3 regions of the Afifella aestuarii genome follow, and region 1 is predicted to be linked to each of the others. Evidence: riboswitches for the same ligand, from Rfam matches in the RefSeq annotation. Region 1 holds a riboswitch; each other region holds the start of a gene.
The links. A riboswitch is a leader RNA that binds a small molecule or an ion and turns the genes downstream of it on or off. The one in region 1 is predicted to bind thiamine pyrophosphate.
Positions count from the first base shown of each region.

Region 2: another riboswitch for thiamine pyrophosphate. It lies ahead of thiB (thiamine ABC transporter substrate binding subunit); the one in region 1 lies ahead of thiM (hydroxyethylthiazole kinase).
Region 3: another riboswitch for thiamine pyrophosphate. It lies ahead of EO094_RS04420 (ABC transporter permease); the one in region 1 lies ahead of thiM (hydroxyethylthiazole kinase).

Region 1 covers NZ_SAUF01000001.1:1,632,682-1,642,900, reverse strand. Annotated here, with positions in the region: gene EO094_RS07710 (YeeE/YedE family protein) at 1-542, shown strand, start outside; gene EO094_RS18410 (hypothetical protein) at 550-699, shown strand; gene EO094_RS07705 (TRAP transporter substrate-binding protein) at 707-1,792, opposite strand; gene thiD (bifunctional hydroxymethylpyrimidine kinase/phosphomethylpyrimidine kinase) at 1,789-2,595, opposite strand; gene thiE (thiamine phosphate synthase) at 2,592-3,245, opposite strand; gene thiM (hydroxyethylthiazole kinase) at 3,242-4,063, opposite strand; TPP riboswitch at 4,119-4,229, opposite strand; gene EO094_RS07685 (Lrp/AsnC ligand binding domain-containing protein) at 4,328-4,564, shown strand; gene EO094_RS07680 (DMT family transporter) at 4,577-5,503, opposite strand; gene EO094_RS07675 (xanthine dehydrogenase family protein molybdopterin-binding subunit) at 5,567-7,888, opposite strand; gene EO094_RS07670 (DMT family transporter) at 8,007-8,960, shown strand; gene EO094_RS07665 (DNA topoisomerase IB) at 9,089-10,153, shown strand; gene EO094_RS07660 (pyridoxamine 5'-phosphate oxidase family protein) at 10,182-10,219, shown strand, end outside.
Region 2 covers NZ_SAUF01000005.1:171,538-181,756, forward strand. Annotated here, with positions in the region: gene adh (aldehyde dehydrogenase) at 1-237, opposite strand, end outside; gene EO094_RS14990 (GAF domain-containing protein) at 330-1,352, opposite strand; gene thiQ (thiamine ABC transporter ATP-binding protein) at 1,704-2,432, opposite strand; gene thiP (thiamine/thiamine pyrophosphate ABC transporter permease) at 2,429-4,087, opposite strand; gene thiB (thiamine ABC transporter substrate binding subunit) at 4,063-5,040, opposite strand; TPP riboswitch at 5,136-5,236, opposite strand; gene EO094_RS15010 (ATP-binding protein) at 5,592-7,301, opposite strand; gene EO094_RS15015 (O-antigen ligase domain-containing protein) at 7,449-8,744, opposite strand; gene EO094_RS15020 (GumC family protein) at 8,719-10,219, opposite strand, start outside.
Region 3 covers NZ_SAUF01000001.1:947,352-957,570, forward strand. Annotated here, with positions in the region: gene serA (phosphoglycerate dehydrogenase) at 69-1,658, shown strand; gene EO094_RS04405 (adenylosuccinate synthase) at 1,899-3,194, shown strand; gene EO094_RS04410 (hypothetical protein) at 3,236-4,945, shown strand; gene EO094_RS04415 (ABC transporter substrate-binding protein) at 4,997-5,935, opposite strand; gene EO094_RS04420 (ABC transporter permease) at 5,981-6,739, opposite strand; TPP riboswitch at 6,772-6,883, opposite strand; gene EO094_RS04425 (DMT family transporter) at 7,004-7,948, shown strand; gene EO094_RS04430 (DMT family transporter) at 7,959-8,903, shown strand; gene rpoH (RNA polymerase sigma factor RpoH) at 8,958-9,872, opposite strand; gene EO094_RS04440 (RluA family pseudouridine synthase) at 10,036-10,219, opposite strand, start outside.

The sequences.
Region 1 (10,219 bases):
CGAACTTTATGGCCCCGGCCAGGAAGCCCGGGCATTTCTGGCGCGGACCCTGGCCGCTTCTGTGGGCCGGTGGCGCACTCGTCGTGCTCAACCTGTTGACGCTCCTCATCGCCGGCCATCCCTGGACGATCACCTATGGTTTCGCTCTGTGGGGCGCGAAGGCGGCACAGGCGATCGGCATCGACATGTCGGCTTATGAGTTCTGGCAATGGCCGAAAGGCGATCAGGCGCTGCACACCTCGCTTCTCGCAGACGTCACCTCGGTGATGAATATCGGCCTGGTGCTGGGCGCGATGGCGACCGCCGCACTTGCGGGATCTTTCGCCAAGGCGCCTCTGCCGAGTGCGAAATCCGCGCTTGCCGCCGTCATCGGCGGCCTTTTGATGGGCTACGGCGCCCGCCTCGGCTTCGGCTGCAACATCGGGGCCTTCCTCGGCGGCATCGCCTCGGGTTCCCTGCACGGGTGGATCTGGTTCGCCTCGGCCTTTCTCGGCACTCTGATCGGCATCCGGCTGCGGCCTGCCTTCGGTCTGGCGAATTGAGGCGGTGATGGCGCGTTATCTTCTTTTCGGCTTCGTGACACTCGGGCTCCTGCTCGTTCTTGCCGACCATCTCCTGTCACCGCCTCTGCATCAGACGGGAACGAGCGACGTCGTCGCCTGCGCCCCCTGCGGCGCGCCCTGTCCGTCGACGCGATAAAACTTGATCAACGGCGGGCGGCGAGAAGCGCCGCCTCGCTCACTTCCGACCAGGGCTGCATCCGCGCCCGCGCCGAGCGGTAGCTTTCAACGATCTCGGCCTGCACGCCGCCGGCGTCTGCAAGCTCGTCGAAGACCTCGTCGGACGCCTGGCGCGCTGCAGCCAGGAAATCGTCGGGAAACCGTCTGAGCACCACACCCTTGTCCTGCGTGAGCTGTTCCAGAGCCCTCGCATTTTCCCATTCGGCCTCGCCCAGGCCGCGAATGTTCTCCACCGCAAGGACATGGCGCACGATCGCCTTGAGATCGCCCGGCAGCTTCTCCCAGGCGGAGATCGAGACGAGGCCCTCGCCGGTTCCGTTCGGCTCGTGAAAGCCCGGCCAGTAATAGTTCTTCGCAACCTGCCAGAATCCCATGGCAAGATCGGACCAGGGCCCCAAAAACTCCGTCGCGTCGATCGTCCCCGACTGGAGCGCCGGCAAAATCTCCGATGCTGGCAGCGACACGGGCGTTGCCCCGAGCCGGCGCGCGACCTCACCACCGAGGCCTGGCATGCGAATTTTGAGGCCTTTGAAATCGTCGAGCGAGTTGATCTCGCCGCGATACCAGCCGCCCATCTGAAAGCCGGTGTTTCCGGCCATGAACGGCTTCACCCCGAACGGGCGATAAAGCTCGTCCCACAGCTCCTGACCGCCGCCATGGTCGATCCAGGTGATATGCTCCAGAGGGGTCAGGCCGAAAGGCGCCGCGGTGAAGACTGGAGCGACCTTCGCCTTGCCGGCCCAGAACAGAGAGGCGGTATGCGCCATCTCGGCTGTCCCTTCCGACACCGCATCGAACACGGCAAGGGCCGGGACGATCTCGCCCGCAGCATGCACCTGCACGATCATGCGTCCGCCGGACGCGAGCTCGATATCACGTGCGATCCGTTCCGCCGAAACGCCGGGGCCCGGCAGGTTCTTCGGCCACGACGTGACCATCGACCATTCGATGCGGCTTTGGGCGACTGCCGGTCGGGCAAGTGCGCCAGCGCCTGCAGTCGCCGCCCCTCCGGCGAGAAGGCCGCGCCGGCTGAGGCCGTGGCCAGAGCTCACCCATTCCTCCATTGCCGGTAGAAATGGTGAACCGGTCCATGCCCCTTGCCGACCTCCAAAAGGTCCGCATTGACGATGGCGTTGTGGACATAGGCCTTGGCGGCATCGACCGCCTCCGGCAGGCCGAGCCCGTTGGCAAGCCCCGCCGCAATCGCCGAGGACAGCGTGCAGCCGGTACCGTGTGTATTCTTGGTGTCGATGCGCGGCGCGCTGAACCAATGGGCCTCGCCTTCGAACCACAACAGGTCCGCGGCTTCATCGCCATTGCCATGCCCGCCTTTGAGAAGGACCGCCCCGGCGCCGAAATCGGCAAGCGCCTGCGCCTGGCGCAGCATGGTGTCGGAATCGTCCGCAGGCTCCTCGTCGAGCAGGCGGGCCGCTTCCATCAGATTGGGCGTGATCACGGCGGAAAGCGGGAAAAGCCTCTCGCGCAGGCTCGTCACGGCCTCATCGGCAATGAGCGGATCGCCGGAAGCGGCCACCATCACCGGATCGAGCACGACGGGACCGGGCTCCCACCGCGTCAGCCCCTCGGCCACCGTCTCGATGACCGCCGGCTTCGAGAGCATGCCGATTTTGGTCGCGCCGACGGCAAGGTCGGAGAAGACCGCATCCATCTCGGCCGCCACGAAATCCGCGGGCACGTCGTGAATGGCCCTCACACCGCATGTGTTCTGGGCGACCAGCGCCGTGATCACCGTCGCGCCATAGACGCCAAGGGCGGAGAAAGTCTTGAGGTCGGCCTGGATGCCGGCGCCGCTGGTCGGGTCTGTGCCTGCAATCGAAAGTGCGATGGCCGTCATTGTGTGTCCTTCGCTGTACGAATTTCTTCAAGAAGCGCCTGGGCGGCGGCTTGTGGATCGTCGGCCCCCATGATGGCGGACACGACGGCAACGCCCTCGGCCCCGGCAGCGATGCATTCGGCGGCATTGGAAGCGCCGATCCCACCGATAGCAACGGAGCGAAGCCCGACCGCTCTTGTGACCGCAGCAAGCCCCTCCAAGCCGATGGCCGCTCCGGCATTGGGCTTGGTGGCCGTCGTATAGACCGGTCCGACCCCGATATAATCGGCGCCGGAAAGAGCCTCTCGGGACGCCTCATGTTCCGCCGCATTGCCCACGGAAATCCCGAGGATGCGTTCTTCGCCGATCAGCCGCCGTGCATCCGCGCCGTCCATGTCGCTCTGACCGAGATGCACGCCGTCAGCCCTGGCCGCGAGCGCGACATCGATGCGGTCATTGACGATGAGCGGCACGCTCATCGGCTCCAACAGCGCCTTCAGGCGACGCGCAATGGCAACGAGTTCACGCGTGCCGGCGTCGGGATCGCGCAGCTGCACCAGCGTCACACCGCCTTTGACGGCCGCAGCGACCGTCTCGAAAAAATCGCGCGGACCACAGAGCTTCGGATCGGTGACGAGATAAAGCGAAAGATCGAAGGGATGACGCATCATTTCGCCTCCCCGCTTCCAGCGCCAATACCGGAATGAGCGGCAAGAAGATCCTTGTCCATGCGGAAAAGCGCGTCACAAAGCTCGGCCGGAAGATGACCAGGCCCGTTGCCGCATCGCTCACCAGCGATCCGGCCGGCAGCGGCATAAACGGCAAGCCCGGCGGTCGCCGCTTCGAGCGGCGGCCGCACGGCCGAGAAAGCGGCCACACAGGCGGAAAGCGCACAGCCGAGGGCGGTCGAGCGCGGCATGAGATCATGCCCGCCGGTGATCGAAACGACCTCATCGCCATCTGTCGCGTAATCCGTGGCGCCAGTCACGGCAACGACACTTCCCGATGTCCGCGCCAGCGCCTTCGCCGCCGCAACGGCCTGATCGGAGGCGGCAAGAGAATCGACCCCCCTGCCGAGTGCCCCAGCCTCGCCTGCGAGGCTCATGATCTCGCTCGCATTGCCGCGCACGATCGCGGGTCGCAGGGACAGAAGTGTGTTCGCGGCTTCGCTTCGAAATGGCGTCGCGCCCGTCGCCACCGGGTCAAGCACCCAGGGCTTCTGCTGCTCCCCCATGGCCTCGGCGGCTTTTTTCATGGCGCGCAGCCAGGCGGGCGACAACGTGCCGATATTGACGACGAGCGCATCCGCAAGCTTGGCGAAATCACCGACTTCTTCCTCGGCATGCACCATCGCAGGCGATGCGCCGAGTGCGAGAAGCGCATTCGCGGAGACGCTCATCGAAACGAAGTTGGTGATGTTTTGGACGAGAGGCCGGCGCGCCCGCAGATCCGTCAGCGCCGCAAAGACCTCGTCGATCGTCATAGGCATGAAATTCTCCCACTTCGGACCCGGCCCGAAGCGGAAGCAAATGAACGACGAGGATTTCTCGGCATCATCCCATCCCTCCGCCGGTGTTAACCGGATCAGGTTCGAGGGGTTGGCCGGATCGCCTCTCAGCCGCCTACAGATTGCAGCGGCACCCCCTGAGACGTCTTCCGATCTAGTGGTCTCAGAACCGCTTTGCAAGCATCGGCCGCTTGGCCCTTGCCGCGACCGGACAGTTGCGGTTTTCTCCGCGCCAAGGAGACAGCCATGACCCCGTTTTTCGTACTCATCAAATGCCAGCTCGGCCAGGCCTACCAGGTCGCCACCGCCCTGGCCGACGCCGAGATCGCGTCAGAAATCTATTCCACAGCAGGCGATTACGACCTTCTCGCAAAGTTCTATCTGAGCGCAGACGACGACATCGGCCGCTTCGTACAGGAAAAGGTGCACGTCATCGAAGGCATCCAGGACACCAAAACGATTCCCACCTTCAAGGCGTTCTGAGGCTCATCCGCCTCACCCCTGCGGCGTCGACAATTTGCGCATCTTTCGCCGCTCCAGCCCCAATTGATGCTCGCGGTAGATGATGAAGATGCCGGCAGCGATGACGACCGCTCCGCCCACGGCGACGTTGATTCCGGGAATTTCATTGAAGAGCAGATAGCCGGCGATCGTGCCCCAGATCATCGAGGCATACTCGAAAGGCGCGATCGTTGACGTCTCGGCATAACGATAGGCGGCCGTCAGGGTGATCTGCCCGAGGCCACCGAAAAGCCCGCACAGGATGAGAAGGATCATCTCTTCCGTATCGGGCATGACCCACCCGAACGGGATGGTGAAAAGCGCCACGACCGTGCACGTGACGGAAAAATAGAAGACGATGGCGGAGGTCGATTCCGTCGCCGTCATCTTGCGGATGAGGATCGCGACCACCGCCGTCAGCACCATGGAGCCGAGCGCGCAGAGCGAGCCGACGAATTCCCGCCCGCCGAGTTCACCGCTTGAGAGGAGATCGAAGCGCGGCCACAGCACGATCATGATGCCGACGAAACCGACAGCAACGGCGGTCGAACGATAGATGCGCACCGTTTCGTGCAGGATCAGGGCGCCCAACACGACGATCATCAAAGGCGCACCGTAGCTGATCGCCATGGATTCGGGCAGAGGCAGGCGCTGGACGCCGGCGAACCACAGCATCATCGTGGTCACCCCGACGAGGCCGCGACGGGCATGGCTCCAGGGATCTTTGGTGCGCACGGCCTCCTTGAGCTTGTTCTGCCAGGCGAGCATGCCGAGGAGCGGAACGAGCGCAAATGCGGAGCGAAAGAAAACGATCTCGCCGGTCGGCACGCGCTCGCCGACGAGCTTGATGCAGGAAAGCATCAGCGCAAAGGCAATGGTCGAGCTGACCTTGAGAATGATGGCGCGGGTCGCTGTGGTCACGATTGCCCACCGCCTCGGCTCTGCCGCGCGTTACGCCGGCAGTCCGCTACGTCTTTGGTCACCCTAGCCTCGTTGTCCGGGGAGCGCCGCCTTTGCGGCTTGAATGGCATTCCATACCCGCAGCGGTGTCGCCGGCAGGTCGAGATGGCGGATCCCGTACTCTCGATAAAGCGCATCGACAACGGCATTCATGACCGCGGGCGTCGCGCCGATCGTTCCCGCCTCACCCGCACCTTTGATGCCGAGGGCATTGTGCGTCGAAGGCACGTTGCGCGTCTCGAAATGGAAGGAAACCGTGTCCCATGCGCGCGGCATGGCATAATCGCTGAAGCTTGCGGTCAGAAGCTGCCCGTCTTCGTCATAGACCGTGTTCTCCAGAAGCACCTGGCCGATGCTCTGCGCCACACCGCCATGCACCTGGCCCTCGAGCAGCAGCGGATTCACGCTCACCCCGAAATCATCGACGATGGTGTAGCGTTCGATACGTGTGCTGCCCGTCTCCGGATCGATCTCCAATTCGCAGACATGCGTGCCGTTCGGATAGGTCGCTTCCGCCTGTTTGAACTCTCCGATCGCCGTCACCTCGGCGCGGTCGCCCGCTCTGGCCGCGAGATCGGCGAAAGAAATCGCCCGGTCGGTCCCGACGATCCGCGCCTCTCCGGCGGCAAGCTCGATATCGCCCGCAGCCGCTTCCAGCGCATCGGCAGCCAGATCCTTGAGCTTTTCCGCAAGATTGTCCGATGCGATCCGCACGGACGGACCACCGAGCGGGATGGAGCGTGAGCCGCCCGTGCCGCCGCCCGTTTCCAGCGCATCGGTATCGCCCTGATGCACCCGGATCTGATCGAGATCGAGGCCGAGCCGCTCGGCCACGAACTGGGCATAGGCCGTGCGGTGTCCCTGTCCGGTCGCCTGCGTGCCGATGAAAAGCGCGACATGGCCGTCGTCTTCGAGCACGATTTTCGCCGGTTCGGAGCCGGCAAAAGCGCAAGCCTCCACATAGCTCGCCATCCCGATGCCTCTGAGCCGTCCGCGCGCCTTGCTCTCTGCGGCGCGCGTCTCGAAACCGGCGTGGTCCGAGACCTCCAGCGCCCGATCCAGGTGCCCAGCAAATTCGCCTGTATCATACAGTCGTCCGGTGACGGTCTCGTACGGCAATTGCTCCGGCCGGATAAAGTTGCGTCGCCGGATTTCGTCTGGAGCCAGACCCACCACGCGGGCGGCCTCGTCGATCAGCCGCTCCAACAGGAACGCCGCTTCGGGACGCCCGGCACCACGATAGGCGTCGACCGGCACGGTATTCGAATAGACGCCTTTGACGCTCACATGGGCGATGTCGATGTCATAAAGCCCAGTCGTCATCGAGACCCCGACCCAAGGAATATACGGCCCGAACTGCGAGAGATAGGCACCCATATTGGCCGTGAGATCGACCTTCATGGCGAGGATGCGGCCGTCTTGATCGAGCGCCATCGCCGCCTCCGCGATGTTGTCGCGGCCTTGCGCATCCGACTGAAAATGCTCGTTGCGATCGCAAACCCAGCGCACAGGCTGACCGAGCACTGCGGCCGCTTTGGCCGCGAGTGGATATTCCCGGTAGGCGAAGATTTTGGGGCCGAAGCCGCCGCCGACCTCCGGCGTGACGACACGAAGGCGCGACGGGTCCACCTGCATCGCTTTGGCGACCGCCTTGCGCATGCCGTGCACCCCCTGCGAGCCGACCGTCAGCGTCCAGCGTTCTTGCCCCGGATCGTATTCGGCAACGATCGCGCGCGGCTCGATATAGTTGCAGACGAGGCGGTTGTTGACGAGGCTGAGCCGGGCGACCTTGTCGGCCTTAGCGAACGCGTCATCCGTCGCGGCCGCGTCTCCCACCTCATACTCGAAGGCAAGGTTGGTCCCGTGCTCCGGCCATACGAGCGGCGTGTCCGCCTCGAGCAGCCGATCGGTGCCGACCGCAACCGGCAGAGGTTCGTAATCGATCTCGATCAATTCCGCCGCTGCGCGCGCATTCTCGATTGTATCGGCGACGACGAAAGCGACTGCATCCCCCACATGCCGAACCACGCCTTCGCAGAGAACGGGCACCTCGGCCTTGCGCATTTCGCCCTTGGCCGGCCCCGATCCGAGACAGGGCATGGCGGCCATGTCGGCGACATCGGCTGCCGTCCACACGAGCTTCACGCCCTCTGCCTTTCGCGCCGCCTCAAGGCGCGGCGGGTCGAAGCGCGCATGCGCAAGCGGCGAACGCAAGACAAAGGCGACCAGCGTGCCGGCCGGCTTCACGTCGGTCGTATAGCGGCCCTCACCGCGAATGAGAGCCTCATCCTCGACACGGCGCACCCGCGCCCCCATGCCAAACTTTGGCGGTGCCAGATCGGTCATCAGCGCAATTATCCGTCGTGAAAGCAGGAGAGACAGGCGCAAGCGGGGAGCCTGCACCGACGAACGAAAGACCGCCCACAGCTTGACGGAGAATGCGACGAAGCGTCAATAGACAGCCATGGATGGAACGGGCCGGTTCGGCGAAACATCTGCCGGACTGACGAAACGGTTTCAGGCTCTGCCCGGCAATCTCCGTGGTGCCGCCTGGATCATCGTCGCCACTATTCTCTTCACCATCATGATGACGCTGATCAAGCTCATCGGCACGAGGCTGCCGGTCGCTGAAATCCTGGTCGTGCGTCAGTCGGTGATGTTTCTCGCCGCTCTGCCGCTGATCATCCGGGGGTTTCCGGGTTCGCTGACGACGCGGCGCCCTCTCCTTCACGCGGGACGCATCCTCTTCGCCGTCATTGCGATGTTCTGCGGCTTCACAGCGGTTGTTCATCTGCCGCTCGCTGATGCAACCGCGATCGCTTTCGCCAAGAGCTTTTTCATCCCGCTCTTTGCCATCGTCATCCTCAAAGAGGCGGTCGGTCCTCGCCGCTGGGGCGCGATCATCTGCGGCTTCATCGGCGTCATGGTGATGCTCAACCCGACCGGCGCAGGCATCGACGGCTATGGCCTTCTCGCCGTAGCGGGCGCCGCCTCGGCGGCCCTCGTCATGGTGATCATTCGGCTCCTGTCGCGCTCAGACCTCGCGATCACCATCCTCGCCTATCAGACGGTCTTCGTGGGTGTTTTGCTGACACCTCTCGCGATCTGGCAATGGGTGTGGCCGACCTGGACGGAATTCGGCCTGCTCGTCGCCATAGGGCTCGTCTCGGTCACGGCACAAAGCTGCAACATACAGGCATTTCGCGCCGGCGAAGCGACCGTTCTGGCGGCGCTCGATTACGCTCGCCTCCTTTGGGCGACGATCCTCGGCATCCTGATCTTCAGCGAGATTCCCGCCATACGCACCTTCATCGGCGCCGGCATCGTCATCGCGGCCGCGCTTTACACGATCCATCGCGAAGCGAGACGCGGCCAGAGGCTGGCGCGTTCACCGGCTGGCCGCGGCTATACGAACTGAGCGACAAGAGCGCTCCAACCTTCGCAAGCCTCTGAGAAACATAGGGTTGCCGGCTTAGGAAGCTCTGCGCTCAGCCGCGGAACCAGGGCTCTCTCCTGCCCGTTTCGTGCCCGTCCTTTGGAGGCACGATGGCCGACACGCTTCAGGAACGAGCCGAATTGTGCGGGCTCAACTACATCTGCGCGGAGAACCTCAAGATCGAGCGCCGCCGCAGCGGGCGTGGCTTCACCTATAGATGTGATGGCAAGACCATCCGCGATCGCCGCCTGCGCCGGCGCCTGGAAGACCTCGTTATCCCGCCAGCCTGGACCTCGGTCTGCATCGCCGAGGACCCGCATGCGCATCTGCAGGCCGTCGGACGCGACCAGGAAGGTCGCCTGCAATACCGCTATCACGAGGATTGGACGGAGGTCCGCAACGCCATCAAGGCCGAGCGCCTTTTACGGTTCGGCCGGGCGCTCCCGAAAATCCGCGAGCGTATCGCGCGAGATCTCGACCGCCGTCGCACCGACCGGCGTTTTTCTGCAGCTGTCGCGGCGCGCCTCGTCGACCGAGCCTTGTTGCGGTCGGGTCATCGCGGCGAGCCGAGTGACGGAGAAGGCGCCCGCGGTGCAACCACCCTTCTTAAAAAGGATGTGCGGCTGAACGGCCGCACCGTGACGCTCGATTTCACAGGCAAATCGGGGAAGAAAATCCACAAGGTGATCCCAGACACCTACCTCCCGTCGCGACTTCGTAAGCTTAAGGCAATCGGCAAACGCCGCCTGTTCGCCTATCGCGAGAGCGATGGAAGCCGGGCTTACCTGAACGCCCGGGACTTGAATCAATATCTGAAGAACGCGGCCGGAGCGCAGGTGACGTCGAAAGATTTCCGCACCTTTGCCGCGAGCGCGGCAGCCCTTGAACTCTTCGTGACAAGCGAGAAACCGGAAAGCGAGGTGGCCCGGAAACGAGCCATCGCATCCGTGATGCGCGAGGTCAGCGACAAGCTCGCCAATACAATGGCCGTATGCCGTTCCAGTTACGTGCATCCGCTGGTTGTCCAGGCGTTCCAGGAGGAACGCTTGCGCGCCGATCTTCTGCGCGGACCGCACCGCACACATCTCTCGGCGGCGGAGACTGCTCTCATGCGATTTTTGGAGGCCGAAGAGGCAAGCATGAAGGCGGAACATGAGCCGGCCGCCGGGCGTTGAATCGTCCGAGAAACAAGGAGATACGCTGATGACAGATGCGCCGATCGAGGAGTTCTTCGATCTTAT
Region 2 (10,219 bases), on a different contig from region 1:
CTGGGCGACGTTGGTCTTGCCCCAGGCGTCTTTCGCGGCATGGGCGGCGTCCAGCGCCGCCTCGATGTCTGCCGCATCCGAGCGCGCCACTTCGCACAGCGATTGGCCGGTGATCGGCGTGACGTTGTCGAAATACCGACCCGACTTCGGCGCCACCCATTTGCCGCCGATGTAATTGTCGTAGCGTGTGGCGAAAGGCAGCCGCGTTTCGCCGAACGGCCGTTCCAGTTGATCCATTGCTGTTCTCCCTAAGCGGGCGCTCTTGGCGAGAGAAAAGCGTTTCCTCTCGGGCGCCCTGGACAACAGGATCGATGTCGCCTGGAGGTCTGTCAGCCCCCCTCCAGCGGGAGAGAGGCTGCATCTGTCGCAGGAATGCGACAGGAAGCCGCGGGATCTTGTGTCGCCGCCTCCAGCCGTTTTGCGCCGAGTTTGCGATGGAAGGTCGCGCGCGAAATGCCGAGGATGCGCGCCGCCGCGGAGACGTTGCCGCCGGTGCGGGCGAGAGCGCGGGCAAGAACGGCCCGCTCCGCATCCTCCAGGCTCTCCGCACCCGGGATGCTCAGGAGATCGGAGGCCGGCACGGGCGCTTTGGCGAGGTTGCCTTTGATCCCCAAGGCCACGCGGGCGCTGTGCGATGCGCCGACGGCGAGGTCGTCGGCATTCACCGCGACGAGAGCCGCCGGATTGTGCTCCAGCCCCGAGACGGCGAGGATCCGCACATGCGCAAACGTGCGCCGGAAGGCTTCGGCTTCGATCCGCCGTGCCGCTTCGCGGACGCTGAGAGCGATAAGCCCCGCGAAGGTCTCGGTGAGATCGGTGCGGCAGGAGGAGACGTCGAGAACGCCGGCGAGTTCGCCGTTGTGGTCATGGATGGGGGCCGCCATGCAGCCGAGCGCCCCGTTGCGCGCAAAAAAGTGCTGATCGCGGTGCACGGTGACGGGGCGGCGCTCGATGACGCAGGTGCCGATGCCGTTGGTGCCTTCCGTTGCCTCGCTCCACAGCGCGCCCGGCCATAATCCCCACTCGTCGAAGATGGCATCGTCGCCAGCCTCGCCGCGACGCTCGACCGGCACGCCGTCGCTATCGGCAAGGAGCACGCAACACCCTGCTGCGCCGACAGCGCTGAAGAGCTGATCAAGACTGGCTTCGGCGGCGCGAATCCATGGCTCCATCCGCTCGCGCACCAGGGCGAATTCGCTCGCCGTCAGCCGGTGAGGCGGGTGCCGGTTGGCTGGGTCGAGCCCATAGAGACGCGCCGAGCGGCTCCAGGAGGCGACCATCGGCGATTGCGCGGCAGCCCCGGCCGTGATCGCTGAGTGAACCACATCGACGTGGGCACAAGTCTCGGACATCCCAAGTTTCCTCCCATTGGGGTTTCGATGCGCCCGGACCGGTTTTTGTATTCGGCTTGTTTAGGCGCATCGTCCGATTCTAGGTTCTTGCGTTCTCCTTGTGTATTTAGAGATACGACTAGGGCAATCGCCTGACTGCGCCTGGTATGATTGTTGTGGCGTTTCGTATTTTGTAAGACGAGAGTATTCGATGAATGTGGCGGCAAACGCAAGAGAGTGCAAAATGCGTATGAGCAGCGTTCGCTGCCATCCAAGAACGACGTGCCGACTTGGCGCTTCGATCTGCCCCGTCTCGTCCTCGGCCCCGGCACGCTTCTGCCTGGCCTGACGCCGCATTGCAGCATGCCGCGTTTAAGAGAGCGCGCGCGTTCCGAGGTAGCTCTCTACCGCGGCAATGCCCGAAGCTGACAGGGTTTCCTCGGTCGGCCCAACGGTGACGAAACGCCCCTTGTCGAGGAAGGCGACGTTGTCGGCGAAGCCCAGGGCATCCTCGGGATGATGCGTCACCATCAGCACCGTCATCGTTCCCTTCCGACGCCGCAGATCGCGCAACAACGCCAGCATTTCACGGCGTAGGGCGGGACCGAGCGCGGCAAACGGCTCGTCCAGCAGGAGCAGAGGGCGCTGGCGGACAAAGGCGCGCGCCAGCGCGACCCGCTGGCGTTCGCCGCCGGACATCTCCCCCGGCCTGCGATCTTCGAAGCCCACAAGGCCGACGGCCTCCAGCGCTTCTGCCGCGCGCTGCCGCTCGGCCGGGCTTAGCCGCAATCTCGGAGAAATTCCGAGCCCCACATTCTGCCTGGCGCTCATGTGGGCAAAGAGATTGTTCTCCTGAAACACGAAACTGAGCGGGCGTTGCGAGGGTGGCACGCCCGTCATGTCGGCGCCGGAGATCGTCACCCGGCCGCGCTCGGGCACGAGAAAGCCGGCGATGATGTCGAGGAGGGTCGATTTGCCGGCACCGCTTGGGCCGATGATCGCCAGCCATTCGCCAGGCGTCACCGTGAGGTCGAAGCGCATCGGGGCACTTTCATAGGTGTATTCTAGGCCGTCCAAGACGAGAGCGGGCAGGGCGCTCATCGACCTTCCTCCCCGCGAAACCCACGCTCCGCGAGAGCCATCAGGGCGAGACATAAGACACCGAGCAGCAGCGCCAGTCCGGCTGCGTCGGCTGTGCGATAGCTGCCCATGCGCTGCAGCAGCAGATAGGGCAGGGTGATGAAATCCTGGCTGCCAAAAAGCGCCATCGCACCGAGATCTCCGAGGGAGAGGGCGAGCGCAAAGGCAAAGGAGAGGGCCAGCGGCGCTTTCAGAGCGGGCCATTCGACGTGGCGCAGCCGCGCCAGCCCGAAGAGTCCCAGGCTCTCGGCAAGGCGATCGTGTCGCTGTGCCGAGGTGGCAAGCGCCGGTGCGAGAATACGCACGATAAACGGCATCGCCATTACGGCATTGGTGGCGACAACGACGAAAGGTGCCGCCGCGAAAACGTCGGTCACCTGTCGCAGCAGAAGAAACCAGCCGGCGCCGATGACGATCGGCGGCACCACGAGGACGAGGCTGCCCGACAGTTCGAAGAGCCCGCGCCAGGCTGCGCGGCCCCTTGAAGAGGAAGATCGTTCCAATGCCTGCCGCGCCAAGAGGAGAGGCGCGGCGAGCAAGACGGCGAGGGTCGCCGCCGCGATCGCCACGACGCCGCTGGTCATCGCGGCCCGTTGGACGTTTGGATCGGCCAGCAGTGCGATCAGATCGGAGCGCAGACCGGCGACGATCGTGGCGATGAACGGCGAGAGGACGAAGGCGATCCCCACGGTCAGAACCGCGAGATCGAGCGCGCGAACGAAGCCCTGGTGAGGGTCGTAGCGCCGTGCCCGCCGCCCGAGTGTAAAGCCGCCGGCCGTTGTCCGGCCAAGCCGCAGCGTGATGGCGACCGCAAGGCCGGTCAGCACAATCTGTATCAACGCCAGGAAAACCGCGAGACCCGGATCAAAATCGTAGCGCAGCGCCTGGTAGATCGCGACTTCCAGGGTGGTGGCACCCGGCCCGCCGCCGAGCGTGAGGACCAGCGTGAAGCTGGTGACGCAGAGCATGAAGATGAGGCTCGTCGCGCCGGGCAGCGCGGTGCGAATTGCCGGCCATTCGAGGATGCGGAAGGTGGTCAGCGGCGTGAGAGAAAGCTGCCCGGCGAGCTTCCAGCTTTCCGCCGGCACGCCGTCGAGTGCGGCGACCATCAGTCGGGCGGCGAGCGGCAGGTTGAAGAAGGTGTGGGCGATCAGGATGCCGGACAGCCCATAGACGTTGAGGCGATCGAAACCGAGAGTGGCGACCAGATCCGAGACGACGCCGTTGCGGCCCCACACCGCGATGATCGCCAAGGCGCCGACCAGCACCGGCAGAGCTTGCGGCAGGAGGAAAAGACGCAGGACAAGGCCGCGGCCAGGAAACCGCGCCCTGTGCAAGGCGACTGCAAGCGGCAGGGCACCGGCCACGGCAAGGAGGGTGGAAAGGGCCGCCTGTTCCAGCGTGAACAGCACCACTCCCCGCAAATAGCGGTCCGATGCCAAGGCAAAAAGGTCCGGCGCCGCATCGGCTTGGGTAAGCAAGGCGAAACATGCACCGCCCAAAAACACGGCGAGCGCGGCAACGGCGGCAAGTCCTGCCGCGACACGCCAACGTCGATCTGTCGAACCTGTCATCGGACGCGCGGAGAGCCTCAGCGGCCAAGCGCCTGCAGCCATTCCTGCGTCCAGGCGCGTCGGCTGTCGGCTACCGTTTGGGGATCGAAAGACAGGGTCTTGTCCGGGGTCACCAACTGCTCAAAGGCGCCGGGCAGCGGCGAGGCGGTCTCTGCGGCCGGCAGCATCCAATTGGTGGTCGGCAGCACGTTCTGCGCCGCGGGTGAGATCAGATAAGCGAGGAAGTCGCGGGCGAGATCTGGGTGCTCGGAGCTTGCGATGCGGCCGGCGACCTCGATCTGGATGTAATGGCCCTCATCGAAGGCTGCCGCGTGGTAGCGGTCGCTCTCCTCCTCGATCAGGTGATAGGCGGGCGAGGTGGTATAGCTCAGCACCATCGGGACTTCGCCGCTCGTCAGGAGCCCATAGGCTTCGCTCCAGCCGGGCGTCACCGTCAGGATACGCTCGGAGAACTCCCGCCATTTTGCCTCGGCGCCGTCGCCATAGACTTTTTTCATCCACAGGAGCAGCCCGAGACCCGGTGTCGAGCTGCGAGGATCTTCGATGGCGATCTTCTCCTCCGGATCGCCGCTGACCAGCTCCTCCAGGCTTTGCGGAGGGGCATCGATCGCCTCGCTGTCGTAGACGACGGCGAACCAACCGTAATCGTAGGGTATGAAAACCTGATCGGAAAAGCCGCCGGGCACGTCGACCGCAGATGTGTCGGTGCCATGCGGTGCGAAGAGCCCGGTCGCCCTGGCCTCAGCGATCAGGTTGGTGTCGAGCCCGACCACCACCTCCGCCGATGTCGAAGCACCTTCGAGCTTCAAACGGTTGAGGATCGCAACGCCGTCCTCCAGCCCGACCCATTTCACCGTGCAGCCACAAACCGCCTCAAAACCGGCCTTGATCTGCGGCCCCGGCCCATAATCGGTAACGAAGCTCTCATAGGTGTAGACCGTCAGCGAGGGCTTCTCCTCCTGCGCTGCGGCGGGTGTGATTGCGCCGAAGAACATTGCGGCGACGGCTGATGCTATGAAGATGGAAGGGGATTGCAGCGAGCCCAAGGGCGCCTCCTTGTCGTTTGAAAGCGGGAAGGGGCGCATTCGCGGCAACGAAAGCTCTCCATCCCTCCGCCGGTGCGAGCCGGATCAGGTTCAGCGGGTTGGCGGATAAGCCTCTCAGCCCTTTTGGGCACCCCGTGTGAGCGTCTTCAGACGTAGTGGAAATGCGCCGGCCCGACAAGCATCGAGCGATGATCTGGGCCTTGGCGACCTCGATCTAAACGACCAAGGTCCCCCCAATGACGAGCACCCGATCCATAATCTCTCCGATGTGCTGACGCCGATGACCCATCTGACGTCCGCGAGTCGCGAAGGAGTCGATGGATACCGGGGAATTTGCCAACGGCGTGCGGGAGTTGGGGCTCGGCGCCTTCCCTTTCACGTCAGATTCGGTTCGGGGAGACGGCGGACCTGCAAACCGATTTGGGTGGCGCGATTAAAGCGTCTCAGCGGAGACGTTTCGCCATGCGGCTTGTCTTCCATTGGGGTCGGGAAGACGATAATCAGGTGCTTGCCAGCTTGCGGCTGTCGCGCTCTGCACCGAGCTGCTGCATGGCAGGAAAACTTGGCAGGTCAACGAAGAAGATCGTTCCGCCGCCTTCTGTGCTGCGGAAGTCGATCTCGCCGTTGAGGTGCTCGACGATCGCCTTGGTGATGGAAAGGCCGAGACCCGTGCCGCCGACCTTCTGATTGTCGGAGAAATCGGCCCTTTCGAACTTGTTGAAGATGCGGTCGTGGAATTCTTCCGGGATGCCCGGCCCCTCGTCGCTCACATAGATGCGGGTGCGGCCGGCCCGCAGCGCGATGTGGATCCGAACGGTTCCCTCCGGCGGCGAGAATTTGATCGCATTGGACATCAGGTTGACGAGCACCTGGCTGAGGCGATCGGGATCGGCGAGGCAGACGAGCCCGGGCGCCGTGTCGTCGATCTCGATCGACGCTTTGTGTTCGGCCGCGTAGGCGCGCAGCGATTCCACCGTTGTCTCGACGAGAGGGCGAAGCGCGAGGGGTTTTATGTCGAAGGGCATCCTTCCGGATTCGATCCGCTCGATGTCCAGGATGTCGTTGATGAGACGCACCAGCCGCGCGCTGTTGGCATAGGCGATCGATACGAGATTGTTGCCCTTGGCGCTGAGCTTTCCGGCGCCTCCGGCCGCCACCAGGCCGAGCGCGCCGTGGATCGCGGTCAGGGGCGTGCGCAATTCGTGGCTGACGGTGGAGATGAAGTCGTTCTTCATCTGCTCGGAGCGCTTCTGCTCGGTGATATCGTAGACGAAACCGTCCCAGATGATCTCGTCTTTGCCGTAGCCGCGGGGCTCTGCGGTGGCGCGCATCCAAAGGACGTGGCCCTTGGGATGCATGCACTGCGCCTCGAATGACCAGGGCTCCAGGGTTTCCGCCGAACCTTCGAGAATGAGCTGCAATTTTTCGGCGTCTTGCCGGGAAATAAGCCTTGCGAGCTTCTCCGGATGCTCGACGAAGCTTTCCGGGGCGATGTCGAGGATGCGCCGTGCGCCATCGGAGACATAGCGCACCTCCAGCTGTCCATCTTCGTCCCGGGAGATTTGAAAGAGGATGCCAGGGGCGTTGTTGGCGGTCGCCTCCAGGCGGGCCTGCGCTTCGTTATGCGCCGCCACGGCCCAGCGGCGCTGGTATTCGCGGACGACGAGCTGGCCCATCAGAAGGACGGCCGCAAAATTCACCGTGACGAACAGGGAGGCCGATTTGAGAAAGATGTGCCAGGGCACGGCGGTCATCATCGCGATGACCAGGGCGGGCACGATGGCGGCGCTGAGGGCGTGATGGAGGATGTAACGCTGCGACACGGCGCGGCCGAGATGGCGCGTCCAGACGTACCACAGAAGGCTTGAACAGATTGCGGCAGAGGCGATGCCCGCGGCGCCGGGGACGGCGCCCAGGCCGCCGAAATAAAGCCGCAGCGCCATCATCGGAATGGCCGTGATCAGCGCGCAGACCGGCCCGCCGAGAGCTGCAGAGAGGGCGACGACCGCGTTGCGCGGATCGGTGCGCACCCCCTCCATCAATTCGACCGGATGGAGCATGATGAGCATGCCCGTGCCGGCGAAGACGAGGCCGAATGCGATGCTGCGACGCCAGAACGTTCCTTCCAGGCGCTCTCCCAGAAGAGCGAGAAAGATAATGGCGAGGATGATGGCGGAGGCTGCCTCGACCATCGTGACTACCGCATTCATGTGTTCCTCTGCGCCTGGGCACCGGCCTCGTCATGACCGAGTCCGAGTTGGACCATGTTCGACCTTGATGCCTGTATCCGCCGAGCGCTCTGCGGTCGGAGGTCAGGGGGAGCCGAATGTGCGCAAAAGTTGCATGCAGGGCTTTCTTCAAGCTTTCCTGGATGCTGTTTCCAGCCGGTCGCGCTCCAATTCGCGAGCGTGAATGCCAAGGAGAAGCAAAGCCGGCCAAAGGAGATAGGCCTCGATCTCGATGTTTTCCCCGAAGCTCAGAATGATGAAAACGAGTACGATGCCGAGAGGAAGCCGTCCTCGGCGGCCTTTGACGGAATCGACGGCGACAATCCAGAACTGCCAGACCAGCGGGACGAGGAGAGCCCACACTCCGACAAGACCTTTCACGAACAGCAGTCCATACCAGGTGTGATGACTTCCGATCGGCATGTACTCGACGATATGGGGACCCGGTTGAACCGTGCCGTGGCCGAACCACACCGCCTCGTTTTGCCAGCGCTCATAGGCGATACGTTGCAGGGTCTCGCGGACGCGGGTGCTGTCGGCTCTGGCGCCCTTGAAGGCCGAAACCGCATCCTGCATGGCCTGTAGAAGATATGTGCCGAGCGCCGCCATCGATGCGGCGACGCCGGCAGCGAGTTGCCAGGCGACGCTTTTGGCCAGAAGCGGCATCATGCGCGGGCCGACAGCGCATACGAAGAGGGCGACAAGGCTCATGCGCGACTTGGAAAAGAAGACCATCGCCAGCCCGGCGAGAATGCCCATCGCCATCCAGAAGCGGCTGCGGTCTTCGAGCGCGAAGAGAACCATGACGACGCCGAGAAGGCCGGCAAAGGGCGACCACGGGGCGTAGAATTGCCAGCGCGGCGTCCAGCTCGACGGATCAAGTGTGTAGAAATATACAGAGAAATATTCCGGACCCGGGCCGCCAACGGCCTTCAGAGGCGAAACGAAGATCTTTTCGGGCAAGCCGATCGAGGGTGCGACGAGGAGGATCGGTAGGAGTGCCACCGTGCATGCGCCGACGATGCACTGGCTGCGGATGACAACGTCTCGGCGGATCTTCAAAATGGCCCCGGCGAAGGGAACGAGTGCGACCATCGCCCAGCCTTTTGCCCATCCGATCGAGGACTTGATCGTCTGACCCATGCCGAGGCCCCAGTCGAAATGGCCGACCCACAAGGCAACAAGCATGACCAGCATGCCGCCGATCCAGCCCCAAATGATCGGCGGCACCGAGCCGGTGGGCCTGAGGTCCGGCCTGAGGCCGGGACCGAGGTAAAGCGACAGGAAGCCTAGACCTGCGAGGGACCAGGAGATCACTGGTCCCACCACGTAGAGCGCGCCGAAGGCGTAGAAGAACCAGGTCAGAGAGATCGTCCAGAAGACGAGATTCTCCGGTAGGTTACGCTGTGGCGTCGGCGTTTTCATCGCCAGCTTCCTCGGTTTCCAGGAGACGGTCGATCAGAGGACGACGCATCCAGGCGAGGGCGAGCCCCATCAGGAGAAACAGGGAGCCTGCGCCCGCCGCGCCCAGTGCGATCTTCTTATTGGGCGAAGACGGCTCCCATTCGATTGACGGCTGTTCGATCACCTGCACCATCGGATACGAGGCAAAGACATCGTTGCGGGTGGTGTTCATCCGCGCCAGGGCCGATGCGAAGACGGCTTCGGCGACCTTGTAGTCGCGGTTGAGACTGTCGAGGCGCGACGCCGTCTCGACGAGATCACGCACCCGCTCCTGACCGGCCTCGTGCTCTTGCTTGAGAGCGGCGACCCGCGCGGCCAGGCCATCGCGCTTGGTGACAAGATCGACGAGCTGAGAGAGGAGGGCCGACCGCTCCCCCTGCGAAGAGGGGTCGACCTGCTCCCAGATGGCGGCGACCGGAAGGCCGGTGACGGCCCGTGCGCGATCATCCATGCGCGCCTTTGCGCCGTTGTAATTGTTGCGTGCCTCGACGACCTGGGGATGGTTCTGTCCGAAGCGTCCGGTGAGGCTGGAGAGCTTCGCCGAAGCCTCGGCGGCGTTTTCCGAAAGGGCGGCGAACTCGATGTCGCCGTGCAGACGCAGCATGGACGAGGCGTTGCCGGCATCGACGTTGAGCATCGTCGAAAGGGCCACGACGGCCTCCTCCGATTCCCGCAGCTCCGACGTCGTGGAGACGACCTGCTGGCCCATCTGCTCGATCATCGTCACGAGTTCGAGATGCTGATCTGCGCTCGCCAGCCCGGTCTTTGCCTGCAGCTCGCTGATTTTAAGACGAATGGCCTCAACGGCCTTCTGGTGCTCGCGGACAGTGTCGATCGTGGAGACTTCCCGGCTCTCCATCTCGTCGCTGCGCAGCTGGTCCAGTTCGCCGAGAAAGGCCGCGAGAATGGCTTCCGTCTTGTCAGCCGCGTCCTCGGGCGAGGAACCCGTCATCGTCAGGCGGATGAGGCTCGTCTGGTCGAGGAGCTTGATGCGCGGACGTCCGAGTTCCTGAACTTCGAGCTGAAGCGAATCCGCCGCACGCTCAAGCACGCGCCGGGATTCGATCAGGCTCTTGTAGGTCACGGTTGGGCTTATCGAGGAGCTTGAATAAGGCGAGCTCGCCGAGGTCGAGGCCTGGCCGATGTCCGACAGATTGACGGAGCTGGACGAGCCGGCGCCCGGCATGATCATTGCTGCCTCGGACTGAAAGCGCAGAGGTGCCGTCGAGATGTAGAGGATGACTGGAGCCCAGATCGCGGCAAGGCCGGCGAAAATGACCAGCGCGTAGCGGGGCAGGCGTTGGAAGTCCCCGACGCGACCGCCGCGCAGCAGGCGCACCGGCGACAGCGCGGTGATGCGCGTGCGGGTCAGGCGGGGCATGAAACGGGAAATGCCGGCTGCCGCAGCGCCAAGGCGCCCAAACAGGCGCCGGCCG
Region 3 (10,219 bases), 690 kb from region 1:
TTCACGAATTGACCGGCCTCCGGCGTGTCGAAACGACCACCGCAGCAGGCCCGACGAGGATTTTCGCCATGAGCAAACCCCGCGTACTCATTTCCGACGCCCTTTCCGAAACCGCTGTCGCCATCTTTCGCGACCGCGGAGTGGACGTCGATTTTCAGCCTGCCCTCGGCAAGGACAAGGATGCGCTGATCGCCGCCATCGGTGAGTATGACGGTCTCGCCATCCGCTCCGCCACCAAGGTGACCGACAAGGTGATCGCCGCTGCCAACAAGCTGCGGGTCATCGGACGGGCCGGCATCGGCGTCGACAATGTCGATATCCCGGCGGCGACGGCCAAGGGCATCATCGTGATGAACACGCCCTTCGGCAATTCCATCACCACGGCCGAGCATGCGATCGCCATGATGTTCGCCTGCGCCCGCCAGATCCCGAAGGCCGATGCTTCGACCCAGGCCGGCAAATGGGAAAAGTCGAAGTTCATGGGTGTCGAGATCACCGGCAAGACGCTCGGCATCATCGGTTGCGGCAATATCGGTTCCGTCGTGGCGCGCCGGGCGCTCGGGCTTTCCATGCGCGTGGTCGCCTATGACCCGTTCCTGTCGGAAGACCGGGCGGCCGATCTCGGTGTCGAAAAGGTCGAGCTCGACGAGCTGTTCCGGCGTGCCGATTTCATCACGTTGCACACGCCGCTGACCGACCGGACGCGCAACGTCATCAATGCCGATGCGATCGCCAAGATGCGCGACGGCGTGCGCATCATCAATTGCGCGCGCGGCGGGCTGATCGACGAGCAGGCGCTGCGCGATGCGCTCGACGGCGGCAAGGTGGCGGCTGCGGGCGTCGACGTCTTCGCCCAGGAGCCGGCGAAGGAAAACGTGCTCTTCGGTGCGCCGAATGTCGTCTGCACGCCGCATCTTGGAGCTTCCACGATGGAAGCGCAGGAGAATGTGGCCCTGCAGGTCGCCGAGCAGATGGCCGATTACCTGACGACCGGTGCGGTGACGAACGCCCTCAACATGCCGTCGATTTCGGCCGAAGAGGCGCCGCGGCTCACGCCCTTCGTCAAGCTTGCCGAACAGCTCGGCTCGTTTGCCGGTCAGCTGACGGAGACGGGCGTGCGCCGGGTCCGCATCGAATATGAGGGCACGGTTGCGGAGATGAACACCAAGGCGCTGACCTCTGCGGCGCTGACGGGCTTCCTGCAGCCGCTGCTGCAGTCCGTCAACATGGTCTCCGCGCCGGCCGCCGCCAAGGAGCGCGGCATTCAGGTGGAAGAGACGCGCCGCGAACAGCACGGTGCCTACGAAACCTATATCCGCCTCACCGTCGTGACCGACAAGCAGGAACGCTCCGTCGCCGGGACGGTCTTCGCCGACGGCAAGCCCCGCATCATCCAGATCAAGGGCATCAATATGGAGGCGGAGCTGTCGGAGCTGATGCTCTACATCACCAACAACGACAGGCCGGGCTTCATCGGCCGAATCGGCACGCTCCTCGGTGAGAACGGCATCAACATCGCCCGCATGCAGTTCGGCCGCGACTTCGAGGGCGGCAACGCGATCGCCCTCGTTTCGGTCGACCACAAGATCTCGCCGGAGCTGATGGAGGCGATCAACCGGATCGAGAACGTGCAGCAGGTGAAGCCGCTCGTCTTCTGACGCGCTTCGATGCCCGATCGGCGGCCGGCCTGACCGGCCGCCATCATGCGAGAGCCGGCGCCGCTATGCGGGGTCCGGCTCTTTTGCTGCCCGCAGGCCCCGGCACGGGCGGCGCTCACCGCCATGCCCTGCACCTCAGACAGGGCCGCCATCCGCTGCAACGCTTGACGGAAGGGGCCAAAGCAGGGCACTCGCGGTAGGAATTCCTGAAAGACGCTGGACGCAGAAAGGCCTCGTGTCATGGCCAATGTGGTGGTTGTCGGCTCGCAATGGGGCGACGAAGGTAAGGGCAAGATCGTCGACTGGCTGTCGGAGCGCGCCGATGTGGTGGTGCGTTTTCAAGGCGGCCACAATGCCGGTCATACGCTCGTCATCGATGGCGTGTCGTTCAAGCTGAGCTTGCTGCCCTCCGGAGTGGTGCGACCGGGCAAGCTTGCCGTCATCGGCAACGGCGTTGTGCTCGACCCGCACGCCTTGATTGCGGAGATCGACCGCCTCGCCGAGCAGGGTGTGACCGTGACGCCCGAGACGCTCCGCATCGCCGATAATGCCGCCCTCATCCTGTCGCTGCACCGTCGTCTCGACGGGCTCAGGGAGAATGCCGCCGCGCCCGAGGCGAAGATCGGCACGACCCAGCGCGGCATCGGGCCGGCCTATGAGGACAAGGTCGGCAGGCGCTCGATCCGGGTCATGGACCTTACCGAACCCGAGACGCTGCCGGCCAAAATCGATCGGCTTCTCGTCCACCACAACGCGCTTCTGAAAGGCCTCGGCGAGCCGGAAGTCTCGCGCGAGGACATTCTTGCCGAGCTCGAGGAAGTGCGCGAACGGGTCATCCCGTTCTGCGATACCGTGTGGGCATTGCTCGATGCGCGGCGCAAGGCGGGCGATCGCATTCTCTTCGAGGGGGCGCAGGGCGCGCTCCTCGACATTGATCACGGCACCTACCCCTATGTCACCTCCTCGAACACGGTGGCGGGACAGGCCTCGGCCGGGTCGGGGATCGGGCCTTCGGCGCTCGATTACGTGCTCGGAATCACCAAGGCCTACACGACCCGGGTCGGGGAGGGGCCGTTCCCGACCGAAGACAAAGGCGAGATCGGCAATTTCCTCGGCGAGCGCGGCCGCGAATTCGGCACCGTCACGGGCCGCAAGCGGCGTTGCGGCTGGTTCGATGCGGCGCTCGTGCGCCAGACGGTCAAGGTCTCCGGCATCGACGGCATCGCCTTGACGAAGCTCGACGTGCTCGACGGCCTGAACGAGATCAAAGTCTGCGTGGGCTACGAGGTGGATGGCCGCCGCGTGTCCTGGCTGCCGGCGGGCGCTGCGGCCCAGGCGCGGTTAAAGCCGATCTACGAAAGCCTCGAAGGCTGGCAGGAATCGACAGCCGGCGCACGAAGCTGGGTCGATCTTCCCGCTCAGGCGGTGAAATACGTCCGGCGCATCGAAGAACTCATCGAAGCTCCGGTCGCTCTTCTGTCGACGAGTCCGGAACGAGCCGATACGATCCTTGTCCGTGATCCATTTCAGGACTAAGCCTTGCCGTTAATCCACGGTTACACAGTTCTTCAAGCGTTATGCCCGATTACGTAGCGATCCTTAAACGCTCCATCGCCAGTCTTCCCGATGACGGGCCGGACATGCGCCAGGCGGTCTATGACCGCGCCCGCTCTGCGTTGGCGCGCCAGCTCACCGCCGTGGAGCCTCCGCTGCCCCCCGAAGATATCGAAGGGCATCATGCGGCGCTCGAAGATGCGATTGCCGTCGTGGAGGAAGATTTCGCGGCCGAGAGTGCCGGTGTCCAGGAGCCCGACGAGGAGCCGGCACCACCGCCGCCTCCACCCCCTCCGCCACCACCTCCTCCTCCGCCGCCACCTCCGCCCCCGCCTCCTGCAAAAGAGGCGCCTCGGGCGGAGCCGCCGCACGCCCGGGCCGTGCCGCAATATGGGGAGCGCGACCTTCGTGGAAGCGGCTCTGTTGGGGGCGGTGCTGCTGGCGGCGATTTCGCGGGAAGCCGGGAGCCGAAGCGGCCGGATGCTGCGGCCGGGGCCGGCCCCGCCGGCGCGCCCGTGCCGAATGTGACGTCCGAGGGCAAAGACGATTACCCCCACGACGCCCGGATCGATGGCGCCGGTGTCGAGGACGAAACGCCTTCTGCCCGCAAGTCGCGTTGGAAGAAGGAAAAGAAGCCCAAGGCCAAGGGCGAAGCCAGAGACGAGGTTAGGGACGAGGCCGTTGCGGCGCCGCGCCATGACGATGGTTCAGAGAAGGTGCGGACATCGCGGGCGCCGGCGCTGATCGCGACCGTTCTGGTTCTGTTGATCGCGCTCGGCATCGGAGCGGTCGTCTATTCGCAATGGGATACGATCGTCACCGCGTATGACGATATCTCCGGCCAGGTTTCCTCCGACGAGACGGCACAGGGAACGGCTCCGGGGAACGCCGAGGACAACACGTCCTCGTCGCCTTTGACGGGCCTCATTGAGAGCCAGGGCGAACGCGTGGAAGGCAAGGACGAGGATCGTCTCCTCACCGGGCCGGAAGCCGAGACGCCCGATGCCGGACCTTCCACGAGCCAGGAAGAGCCGATGGATGCGCCTCTCGACGGTGCGCCCAGCGACGAAGGTCTGCCGGACGACACAGGCGAATCAGATGGCGCGGGCCTGCCGGCAGACGAGACGCCGCCGGGAACGCCGGACGAGCTCTCCGAGACGGCGCCCTCCAGCGGGAATGCCGCGGGACAGGCCGCGAGCGGTTCGCTCGTCGGGCAAAGGGCGATCTTCTACGAGCAGGGCGAAGACGGTGCCGCCGGCAAGGCGGTGAACGGCGCCGTGTCGTGGTCGACGGTCAAGCGCGACGACGGAGGCTCTGCCATCCAGGCGAAGATCGACGTGCCGGAGCGTGAGGCCGAGGTCACGATCACCATTTCCAAGAACAACGACGTTGCCCTGCCGGCGAGCCATCTCATCGAGATCGCCTTCTCCGGGACGCTCGACGACACCGCGGTCGTGCAGCGTGTTCCGGCCTTGGTGATGAAGCCGAACGAGCAGGCGCGTGGACAGCCGCTCGCAGGCGCTGCCGTCGACGTGACCGGTGACCTCTACTGGATCGCGCTTTCTGATACGCCCGATCAGGTGGAGCGGAATCTGGAGCTTCTTCGCAGCGGTTCCTGGTTCGACCTGCCGATCCTGTTTGAGGGCGGAAAGCGGGCCCTGATCACCTTCGAGAAGGGTATTCCGGGCGACAAGGTGTTTGAGAATGTGATGCAGAGCTGGGGCGATTCCTGATCGCCCCAGCCTGACTGGCTTTCACCGAACTGGCTTTCACTGAACGGGCCTTTACCGAACGGCCTGGGCGTAGCTTTCCAGCTCCGGCACAGTCTCGATCAGTCCCTGATCCTTCATGAATTCCGCGAACCGCTGATAGCGGCCGGCATCGAAGGCGCCGGGGCTTTTCGAAAAGCGGGCGACCGTATCCATGAACGCGCGGCGGTTGAGTTCGTCGCCGAGATCGGGATGTGCTTTCGTGAAGATCTCGAGGGCTTCCTCGGGATGGTTGGTCAGATAAAGCGTGGCGCGCTCGATCGCCTTCAGGAAGCGCGGCAGCCTGTCGTCGTCGAGCTTGTCGGAGCGTGCGATGAAGATGAGCTCGTCATAGGGCGGCACGCCGTGCTCCTCGGGATAGAAGGCGCGGCCGGGCTTGCCTTCGATGTCGAGCTGGTTGAGCTCGACATTGCGGAATGCGCCGATGACGGCATCGACGCGTCCTGCGAGAAGGGCCGGTGAGAGTGCGAAGTTGACGTTGACGAGATCGACGTCGTCGAGGGTCACGCCGCTTTCTCCGAGCATCATCTTCAGAAGCACATCCTCGAAGCCTCCAACCGAGAAGCCGACCGTCTTCCCCTTGAGATCGGCGAGCGTCGTCACATCGCTGTCTTCCAGAACCACGAGCGAGTTGAGCGGCGTTTCGACGAGCGTTCCAAAGCGCGCCAGCGGCAATCCTTCGGCCACCTGAAGATAGAGGTTGGGCTGGTAGGAAATGGCGACATCGCCTTCACCTGCCGCAACGAGGCGGGGTGGGGCGCTCGGGTCGGCCGGCGGGATCATTTCCACATCGAGGTCTTCCTCGGCGAAATAGCCCTTTTCCTGCGCGACGACGAGCGGCGCGTGGTCGGGGTTCACGAACCAATCGAGCAGCACGGTCAGGTGGTCCGCGGCCGCGGCGGGCGATGCCGTCAAGATGAGCGCCAGAAGCATCAGGCGCAGGCGGTCGAGCATGGTCATTTCCTCTCTTTTCGGATCATGTCGGGTTTAGGCGGATCGTCAGGCGATGCTCGCTTCTCCCGGCACCCAGCCGAGGAGGCGGCGCAGGAAGAGGTCGATCAGGGCGCGCAGCAGGATCGCCATGGCGGCGAGCAGGAAGAGGCCGACGAAGACGCGGTCGGTCTGCATGCGGGCATTGGCCTGCAGCATGACAAAGCCGAGGCCAGCCGAGGCGCCGACCCATTCCCCGACGACGGCGCCGATCGGCGCGATCGCGGTGGCGACCCTGAGCCCGGAGGCGAGGGCGGGCAGGGCCGCGGGAATGCGGATGTAGCGGAAGGTGTCGCGCCTGGAGGCGCGGTTGAGCCTTGCGAGATCGAGAAGGCCCGGATCGGTGCGCTTCAGACCATCGGCAAACGAGGTGGCCACCGGAAAATAGATGATGAGCCCGGCCATTACGACTTTGGACGCCATGCCGAAGCCGAACCAGATGACGAGAAGAGGCGCGATGGCGAAGACCGGGAGCGCCTGGCTCGCCGCCAGGATCGGCATGGCGAGCCTTTCAAGCGCGGGAGAGGCAACGACCAGGATCGCCGTCAATGCGCCGACCAGCGCTCCGGCGAAGAGGCCGACCACGATCTCCGTCGCGGTGACGGCGGCATTGCCGAGATAATAGAAGGGGAGGGCGGAGAAAGCCGTCACGAGATCGCTCGGCGCCGGCAGGATGAAGCGCGGTACGCCGGTTGCGCGCACGAGGCCTTCCCAGATGGCGAGGAGTGCGATCGCGATCGCGAGACGGATTGCGAGAATGGCCAGCACGCGCCCCTTTCATGGCAGAGATCATGCGTGCTGGAGAGACTGAGGCCCGTCCCTTCGCCGGCATGACCCGGATCAGGTTCAAAGGGTCCGGCCGCCATCACGGCCATCTCAGCGCGGTTTGTCCGCACACCCCTCGGAAGCGTCCACCATAACTCTCCGGCCGAGGCTTGCAAGCCGTCTCACTCCGCCACTGGGGCGCGTTTGGGCGCTCATCCATGGTCCCGGTGGATGACAAATTTGCCGCAGAGGAATAGAGGCGGGGAAATGCGTGTCCTCTTTGCCCCTTTGCGTTGGCTTTTCGATCAACCCTATCTGCTCTTGACGCTGACCTCGCTCTTCTGGGCCGGCAATGCGGTGGTCGCGCGGGCGGTGATCGATGATTTCTCACCGATCCTTTTCGCGCAGCTGCGCTGGGGTGGGGCTGCGCTGTTGATCCTGCCTTTCGCCATGAAGGCTCTGCGCGCCGACTGGCCGGTGATCCAGCGTCATCTCGGCGTGCTGACGCTGATGGCTTTGTGCGGCATCACGCTCTTCAACACGCTTCTCTACTGGGCTCTCGAATATACGACGGCGCTCAATGTCGTGCTTCTGCAGGCGACGACACCGCTCGCCATCGCCTTCGTCGTTTTCATGCTCTTCCGCGAGCGGCTCACCTTCGGCCAGCTTGCCGGGATCGTCGTCTCCCTCATCGGCGTCGTGGTCATCGTCTCGCGCGGGCAATTGCAGGTGCTGGCGCATCTGCGGCTCAATCCGGGCGACGTGATCATGCTGATCGACGTCGTCATCTATGCCACCTATTCCGCGCTTTTGAAGCGGCGGCCGCCTCTTCACTGGCTGAGCTTCCTGGCGATCACCATCGGATGGGGCGCCATCATGCTCCTGCCAGCAAGCGCGCTCGATCTTTTGCGTGGCGGCCATATCGACATCAATGCAGCGAGCCTTGCCGCGCTCTTCTACGTCGCCGTTTTTCCCTCAGTGCTCGCCTATATCTGCTTCAACCGGGGCGTCGATCTCATCGGTCCGAACAGGGCGGGGCCCTTCTTCCATCTGGTGCCGTTCTTCGGCGCCATTCTCGCCGTCTTCGCTCTTGGCGAGACTTTTACCTACGCCCACGCTTTCGGCGGCGTGTGCATTCTCGGCGGCGTCTTCCTGGCGAGCCGGAGGCAGCGCCTCAAGAATCGGGTGGAGCCGGAGAGAAGCCTCTCTTAGGGCTCGTCACATGGACGCCAAAACCCTCCCCACATCTTCTCGCGCCGCGCCAGCGGAGGCTTCTCTCGATCTCGGCAGCCTGACGCTTCTTCTCCTTCTGTCGCTCCTCTGGGGCGGCTCGTTCCTGTTCATGCGCGTCGCGGGTGCGGAGGTGCCGGTCTTCACGCTCGTGCTCTTGCGCGTCGGCATCGCGGCTGCGGCACTCTGGGTCGTCATCATCGCTTCGGGGCGGCGCCTGCCGAGCCGGGGTGGTATTTATCTGCGCGCGCTTTTGATGGGTTTTCTCAACAACGCCGTGCCGTTTTCACTGATCACCTTCGCGACCGTCGAAATCGGTGCGGGAGCGGCCTCCATCCTCAACGCGACGACGCCGATCTTCACCGTTCTCATCGCGCATGTTCTGACGGCCGACGAGAAGATGACGACGAACAAGGTCACGGGCGTCGTTCTCGGTTTTCTGGGTGTTGCCGTGATGATCGGCCTGCCGGCCCTGCGCGGGCTGACGGCTGATTTTCTGGCCGTTCTGGCGATGCTTGCCGCGGCGACGTCTTATGGGTTTTCGGCGGTCGTCGGAAAGGGATTTCGGGCGACCGATCCCGTCGTGGCGGCGGCGATGCAGCTTTCCGCATCGACCCTTTTGATGGTTCCGGTCGCATTTCTCATCGACCGGCCCTTCGCCACGGCAATGCCCGGCATGGCCGCGATCCTTTCGATCCTCGGCCTGGCACTTCTGTCCACGTCCTTAGCTTATGTGCTGTTTTTCCGGATTCTGGCGCGCGCCGGCGGCACGAACGCGATGCTCGTCACGCTTCTCGTGCCGGTGAGCGCGGTGACGCTCGGCGTCGTGCTTCTCGGAGAAAGCCTGTCGGCGGGGCAGTTCGCCGGCATGGCGATGATCGGCGCAGGGCTCGTCGTCATGGACGGACGGGCCCTGCGGCGGTTGCGGGGCGGTTGACGCGCCTGGCGGGTGAAGCGCGGCGCGATTAAGCGCTTGGGCGGGTGCTCCGCCTCAGGCGTCGGCGAGGAGGCGCTGCTGGGCGCCGCGGTCGCGTTCCTTGGAGGCGCGGATCATCGCCTTCTGCACCTTTTCGAAGGCCCTGACCTCGAGCTGGCGCACACGCTCGCGCGAGACGCCGAACTCGCCCGACAGCTCTTCCAATGTCAGCGGTTCGTCGGAGAGACGACGCGCCTCGAAGATCCGCCGTTCGCGCTCGTCGAGCACCTCGATCGCGTCCTTCAGCATGGCGCGGCGCTGCTGGAGTTCGTCCTGGGCAATGAGGTTCGTCTCCTGGCTTTCCGTCTCATCGTCGGACAGCCAGTCCTGCCATTCGCCGCCTTCGCCTTCATTGGCGCGGATCGGCGCGTTGAGCGAGGCATCACCGGACAACCGCCGGTTCATGGAGATGACCTCCTCCTCGCTCACATTGAGACGCTTGGCGATCGTTGCCACCTGCTCGGGCTTCAGGTCGCCTTCTTCCAGCGCCGAAATCTGGCTCTTGGCCTTGCGCAGGTTGAAGAAGAGCCGCTTCTGATTGGCCGTCGTGCCCATCTTCACGAGCGACCATGAGCGCAGGATATATTCCTGGATCGCGGCGCGGATCCACCACATCGCATAGGTGGCGAGGCGGAAGCCCTTGTCCGGATCGAAGCGCTTGACGGCCTGCATCAGGCCGACATTGCCTTCCGAAATGACCTCGCCGATCGGCAGGCCATAGCCGCGATAGCCCATGGCGATCTTGGCGACGAGGCGCAGATGGCTCGTCACCAGACGATGCGCGGCATCGCGGTCGTCATGCTCCTGATAGCGCTTGGCGAGGATATATTCCTCTTGCGGCTCGAGCATGGGGAATTTGCGAATCTCGTCGAGATAACGAGACAAACCGCCTTCGGCGGTGGATACGACGGGGATGTTGCCTGTGGCCATCGGGATTGCCTGTCATCAGAAGAGTCGACACCGGGAGGCGCCGCGGAGCGGCCGCATCCTGTGCACTCGTGGATTGTCTTGGAGCAGAGCTTTCGACCCCGCCTGTCTAACTTTTGTCACGTCCTGGGTTGCGTCAAGCCTATCACGGCTCTTGCGATGCTTCCTAATTACGGCCTTGTAAGGCTTCCGAAGGCTTTCTTAAGGCGTTCAGAAGTGTCTCGAAATCGCTCGGCAGTTGCGAATGGAAGAGCACTGTCTCGCCGGTTTCGGGATGGCGAAAGCCGAGCGAGCGGGCATGCAGGGCCTGGCGGGCGAGGCTGTGAAGGGCGTCGGCCGCGTCTGCGGGA